Spirulina subsalsa PCC 9445: one gene and its partner. The protein of the gene in region 1 interacts with the protein of each later gene in a pairwise test. Links are inferred from orthologs where the notes say so. Each region holds a gene or a part of one and is shown on either strand. Other genes may lie near its edges.

Region 1 (3,216 bases):
GGTCTAAGGCCCCAAGGGGTTCATCTAATAACACCACGGCCGGACGATTGACCAAGGCCCGGGCTAAGGCCACGCGCTGCCGTTGTCCCCCGGAGAGTTGATTCGGATAGCGTTGGGCAAATTTTTCCATCTGGACTCCCGCTAAAGCCACCTTAACTTGTTCTTCCCGTTCAGTCCGAGGAACTTTTCTGATTTTTAAACCAAAGGCAATATTTTCTGCAACGGTGAGGTGATTAAATAAAGCGTAACTTTGGAACACCGTATTCACCGGACGACGATAGGGCGGGATGCGATTCATGAGTTGAGATTGAATCAAGACCTCCCCGGCCGAGGGAGTCTCAAAGCCTGCAATCATGCGTAACAGGGTAGTTTTACCACAACCCGAAGGGCCGAGAATACTAAAAAACTCCCCCTGACGAACTTGGAGGTTGACCCCATTGACGGCGGGTTCCCCGTCAAACACCTTGAACAACTGCCGTAATTCAACATCGAGGGATTCCGCGCCCTCATTTGTCGAAATTTGTGTTTTGATTAGAGTAGAATCCATTCCAGATTGTTTATCCCCACTTTGAGTACAACCTCTGAGTTATTTGCTATTTTATTGGCTAATAGAGGAAAGACGAATAACCCATGATGCGAGCCGTTCATCCCACCACCGTTCAACCTGCGTCCAAAGTCGGACCCAAACAAACCTCCCGCACTGTTGGGCGGCAATATCAGTCTGTCTTTATTATGCTAATGATTAGCCTCTTACTGTTAGGGGGCATTGGTTCTCGTTTAGCTTACCTTCAGTTAGTCGAAGGCGATCGCAACAAAGAACTCGCCGAAAATAATCGCATTCGCCTCATTCCCAAGCAACCCGTCCGTGGCACCATTTTCGACCGCAAAGGCCGCATCCTCGCCAGCAGTCGCCTCGCTCACACGGCCTATGTGTGGCCCCTCGCCCAAAAATACGACACTTGGGATCAAACCGTTAAACGCCTTTCCCAAATCCTTAAAATTCCCGAGGCCGACATTCGCACCCCCGTAGAAGATGCAGGCTACAACTCACCCACTCGGGTAGCCGTGGGTCGAGACTTAACGGAAGCTCAAATTACCGCCATTAAAGAATACAGTGCCGAATTACAAGGCGTGGATGTGGATATTGAACATATTCGCAATTACCCCAACAAACAAGTCGGCGCCCACATTCTGGGTTATACCGGAGAACTCAACGCCGAAGAACTCGCCCAACGCCGCAAAGACGGCTACCGTCTGGGGGATATTGTGGGACAAATGGGCGTAGAAGAAGCCTATGAGCATCTGCTGCGCGGGGAGTGGGGCGGACAACAAGTGGAAGTCAACGGCGCGGGTCAAGTGGTGCAGATTTTGGGGCAGAAACAGGCCAAAGCCGGAAGGGATGTCACCATTACCCTCGATTTAGAACTTCAGAAAGCCGCCGAACAAGCTCTAGGCAGCCGTCGAGGGGCGGTGGTAGCCATTGACCCCAATAATGGAGCCGTGCTGGCTATGGCCAGTTTTCCCACCTTTGACCCCAATATTTTCTCCTCCCGCATTACCCCGGAAACCTGGCAAAAACTGCAAGGTCAAGGCAATCCCTTTGTTAACCGGGCGTTGCGGGGTTTTCCTCCCGCTTCTACCTTTAAAGTCGTGACGGCCACAGCGGGGCTGGAATCGGGCAAATATCCCCCCAGTACTATCCTCCCCACTTTTGCCTATTTACGAGTGGGGGGTATGGCATTAGGCGAATGGAATCGCGCCGGTTTTGGACCGATGGGCTATGTCGGGGCGATGGCTTGGAGTAGTAACACCTTCCACGGCCAAATCGGTCGCGGGGTAGGGGGTGAGGTCTTAATCGACTGGGCCCGTCGTTACGGTTTTGGAGATAGAACAGGGATTGAGTTAAAATCTGAGGCTCCAGGTCTGATTGCGGATGATGCTTGGAAACGCAGGCAATTTAACTGGGAGTGGACGGTCGGGGATACGATCAATATGTCTATTGGTCAAGGGTTCACCCAAGCGACTCCTCTACAAGTGGCGGTCATGTTTGCTGTTCCGGCGAATGGAGGCTATCGGGTGCGACCCCATTTAGTGGAAGATCCCAGTAAGAGTAATTCGGATTGGCGAGAGTCTTTAAATCTGAAACCCTCAACCCTTGATATTTTACAGAAATCCCTGCGGGCGGTTGTCACCAATGGAACGGGGGGAGCTTTACAAAGTGAGGGGATTCCTACACCCGCCGGAAAGAGCGGCACGGCGGAAGCTCCTCCGGGGAAAGCCCATGCTTGGTTTGGGGCCTATGCACCCTTTGACAAGCCGGAAATTGTCGTGGTGGCCTTTGCCGAACATTCTGGGGGCGGTGGGGGTTCGGTGGCGGGGCCGATGGTGGCTCAGGTCATGGAGGCCTATTTCCGGCAAAAGAATAATCCTCAGCCCTAAAGGGAGTTCTCCCCATGCGAATTTATGGGAATCGACCGTTGAAAACCCTGCCGGGGCGTGATGTGCGCCCGACTCCGGCGAAGGTGCGGGAGGCTTTGTTTAATATGTGGCGCGATCGCCTCGAAGGATGTCGATGGCTGGATCTCTGTGGGGGCAATGGTTCGATGGGGGCAGAAGCCCTCTGTCGAGGGGCCGGGTGGGTGGTGGGGATTGAAAAGTGGGGGAAGGCCTGCCGAGTGATGGGGGAAAATTGGCAACAGTTCGCCCAGGGGGAGCAAGAGTATCAAGTGATCTGTGGAGATGTTCGCCAAAAACTCCCCGGTTTGGCGGGACAGGTGTTTGATTGTATTTATTTTGACCCACCCTATGCCAGTGATCTCTATCAACCGACCTTAGAGGCGATCGCATCATTCCACTTACTGGCCCCGGATGGGATAATGGCGGCCGAATACGAACCCCATTTCTGGACTCCTCCCCCCCAAGTGCAGCAACTCACCCTCACACGACAAAAGGTTTATGGCAATAGTGCGATCGCCTTTTATCAAGAGGAGGGCGTTTAGGGGCGCAAGTCGGGAGTCGGGAGTCGGGAGTCGGGAAAAGGCAATACTCAAGAGTTTTAGCTATTCACTATTCCCCTGCTCCCCTGTTCCCCCGTTCCCCGTTCCCTAACCCAGTTATTCAGCAGACCTTAGCTAACTCCGTTTGTACTGCATATAGGCCGCAAAAAATAGCCCAGCCAAGGTAATCATAATTAAGCCAAGGGCAATCCCTAAGAGT
Region 2 (3,285 bases), 920 kb from region 1 along the record:
AACCACGGCGGTATGACCTGCGTCCTGAAACGCTCTTAACTTGCGGAAAGGAATACTATGTCCTAAATGGAGATCCGCCCCCGTGGGGTCAATTCCCAACTTGACCCGCAATGGCCGATCAACTTTACTTAGGAATAAAGCTAAATTTTCCTCAATTTCCCCAGAATTGGGCTGATTGGGGAAAATTTCATGGGTTCCCCGTTCTAGCCAATTCAGGTCTGAAGTCAAAAAATCCAATGTCATGTTAATGTACAGTCTAAAAGTCCCAATTCAAGCCGAGAGGATTAAAATTCCCCCCCTTGATCATAAATTGTTGCGGTTCGTATTATATAGTGTCAAAAACACCCAGCCCAATAATGGTACATTTAAACCATATTGTCCCAGCCTAAATTTGTTAAATTGGCACAATATAAAAAATGCTCTCTGACCCAAGATTGTTTAACAATAAGCTAAACTTTCATAGATAACTGCCTAGACCAATTGTAAAGTTCTGTCTCTCCTCAGAGCGTTTAATCTTTTTTTTGAGTGAGGAAGTGAAATCACCGTGGCGACCAGCACTGTTCGACAAAAACCAGAAAAACGAATCCCTAGAACTCCTGGCCTAGACTTTGCCCTAGGCACAGCCAAAGTGGCTGGAGGGACATTAATTGGGATCACCATGCTGACCAGTTCAATTGTGGCAGGCGGCCTCGTGGGGCTAGCGGTCAGTTTTCGGAATTTACCCGATGTGAGGGTGCTTCGGAATTATGTTCCCACCGAAACCACCTATATTTACGATATTAAAGGCAAGTTACTAGACAGTCTGCACGGCGAGTATAACCGAAGTGTGGTTAAACTCGATGAAATCTCACCTGAACTCAAGCGTGCTGTTTTAGCGATTGAAGACAGTCATTTTTATGTTCATGAAGGAATCAACCCGAACAGTATTGCCCGGGCATTAGTGGCCAACTGGCGGCAAGGTTCGGTTGTAGAAGGGGGGTCAACGATCACCATGCAGTTGGTGAAAAACCTCTTTCTCTCCCGGGAAAGAACCGTCAGCCGGAAACTGGCAGAAGCGGTCTTAGCCATTCGGGTCGAACAGATTTTTACCAAAGACCAAATTCTAGAAATGTACCTCAATACCATCTATTGGGGTCATAACAGTTACGGTGCAGAAACGGCCGCCCAGAGTTTCTTCGGGAAATCCGCCTCAGAGATTAACCTGGCTGAAGCGGCCGTTATGGCGGGGTTAATTCAAGCCCCAGAAGATTACAGCCCCTTTATTAACTATAAGGAAACCAAACGCCGTCAAGGGATGGTTTTAACCCGGATGCGGGAATTGGGCTGGATTACCCCGGAAGAAGAAACCGCCGCCCGAGCCGAACCCTTGTTAGTGAGTCGTCCCACGGCTTGGAAAGCCAGTGAACTGCCCTATGTGACAGAAGCGGTGATTAGTGAACTTCAGCAGCGCTTTGGTCAAGATGCAGTTTTACAAGGGGGAATGCGGGTTCAAACGACAGTAGACTACAACTTTCAGAAAATGGCGGAGGAAAAGGTCGCCACCGCTCACCGTCGTTTAAGAGGTCGTGGACTCTATGCCGACCAAGTGGCTTTGGTGGCTGTAGACCCTCGCACCCACTTTGTCAAAGCATTGGTCGGGGGGGTGAACTACCGGGAAAGTCAGTTTAACCGGGCGATTCAGTCTCTGCGTCAGCCGGGGTCGGCCTTTAAGCCCTATGTGTACTATGCGGCTTTTGCCAGTGGCAAGTTTACTCCTTATTCTGTAGTAGATGATAGTCCAGTTCGTTATCGGGATGGTGCGGCTTACTATTCCCCGAGAAACTACGGCGGTGGTTTTGCTGGACCGATGAGCTTACGGGATTCTTTGATCCAATCTCGCAACGTCCCGGCGGTGAAGTTGGGTCAAATGGTGGGCTTGAAGAATGTGATTGAAGTTTGTCGTACCTTGGGCATTAAAAGCCCCTTGGATCCGGTGGTTTCTCTGCCTCTGGGGGCGATTGGGGTCACTCCCTTGGAAATGGCGGGGTCTTATGCCACTTTTGCCAGTACAGGCTGGCACTCAGAACCCACGATTATGGTACGGGTGACGGATAGCCGGGGTAATGTGATTTTAGATAATACGCCTAATCCCCAATTAGTGTTAGATCCTTGGGCAACAGCTTCTTTGAATGCTGTCTTAAAGGGAGTCATTGAAGGGGGAACGGGGACGGCGGCGAATATTGGCCGCCCAGCCGCCGGGAAAACCGGAACAACTTCCGCCGAGCGGGATGTGTGGTTTGTGGGCTATGTTCCCCAACTCTCGACGGCGGTCTGGATTGGTAACGATAATTTCCGTCCTTTGGGGAAAGGGGTAACGGGGGGCGGTTATGCGGCACCGATTTGGCGTGATTTTATGTTGGAAGCACTGAGGAATGAGCCGGTGAAGCAGTTTCCGGCGGCTTCTCAATTCCGTCGTCCTCAGTAGGATTCTGGGGGTTAAAGTGAAAACCCGCTAGAACGGAGCAGAAAAGGCTGCTCTGTGGGGCGGGTTTTATCATTGCTCAATTTCGGATTTCATGCGCTCTAGGGTGAGGTGCATTTGATCAAACATTTGTTGGGGGGTGATGCCAAATTGACCGAGTTGGGTTTTGAGTTGTTGAACGGTCATTTGTGCCATGAAGTCTTCGGAGAGTTCAAAGCGTTTCATGAAAATGCGGTAGCGTTCCATCAGGGCTTCCATCCGCTCAATGAAGATTTTTTTGCCCTCGCGGTCAAATTTGCCGTACTCGCTGCCGAGTTGGATCAAGGACTGGTAATCTTCAAAGAGTTGTTTGGCTTCTTGTTGCACAACTTCGGATTCAAAAAATCCCATGATTCCTCTGCGTTGGTTGTTATAGTGGGTTTACCGAATGACTTTTTTTAAAGAGTCTCTCTAGAGAATATTTTAAAGCAGAGCAAAGTCTGGGGACAATTCGGTTTTCCGTATCCGTCAAGGGGGGGAAGGTGTGAGTCGCAAGCCAGAAGAAATAAGGGGGTTTCTGTGTTAGAGAGTCTTGGGCAACAACCCAGAAATCAAAAGGTTGCGGTGTTGTTGGCGTTGGTGGGGGCGGTGATGCCGATGGTGGTTCCTCTGGTGGGGTTACATAAGTTTTATTTGCGCCAACCGGGTTGGGGGGTGGTGTATTTGTTGTTGTTTGCTACGCCGATTCCCCATGTGGCGAGTGCGGTGGAGGCGGTGTGGTATTTGTTGTTGCCGTCGGAGGAGTTTGAGCAGCGTTTTAATGGGGGTTTGGGGGGGGTGACGGT

The links.
Region 2: the proteins of mrdA (region 1) and SPI9445_RS0106515 interact in binary tests that used the Escherichia coli proteins (3 or more experiments, as listed by UniProt). The link is inferred for Spirulina subsalsa PCC 9445 from one-to-one orthologs.

The regions. Positions count from the first base shown.
Region 1 is NZ_JH980292.1:459,893-463,108, forward strand. Bases 140-3,034 are described here. They hold mrdA (penicillin-binding protein 2), read left to right. Parts: upstream 140-630; coding sequence 631-2,439; downstream 2,440-3,034. Other genes in these bases: SPI9445_RS0102510 (ABC transporter ATP-binding protein), read right to left, coding at 140-547; rsmD (16S rRNA (guanine(966)-N(2))-methyltransferase RsmD), read left to right, coding at 2,454-2,999. In the rest of the region: more of SPI9445_RS0102510, read right to left, coding at 1-139; petG (cytochrome b6-f complex subunit V), read right to left, coding at 3,132-3,216. UniProt on the Escherichia coli protein: Catalyzes cross-linking of the peptidoglycan cell wall. Responsible for the determination of the rod shape of the cell. Is probably required for lateral peptidoglycan synthesis and maintenance of the correct diameter during lateral and centripetal growth.
Region 2 is NZ_JH980292.1:1,375,407-1,378,691, reverse strand. Bases 60-3,023 are described here. They hold SPI9445_RS0106515 (transglycosylase domain-containing protein), read left to right. Parts: upstream 60-583; coding sequence 584-2,464; downstream 2,465-3,023. Other genes in these bases: SPI9445_RS0106505 (NINE protein), read left to right, coding at 3,020-3,023; SPI9445_RS0106510 (DUF1825 family protein), read right to left, coding at 2,534-2,851; tyrS (tyrosine--tRNA ligase), read right to left, coding at 60-243. Outside these bases: more of tyrS, read right to left, coding at 1-59; more of SPI9445_RS0106505, read left to right, coding at 3,024-3,285. UniProt on the Escherichia coli protein: Cell wall formation. Synthesis of cross-linked peptidoglycan from the lipid intermediates.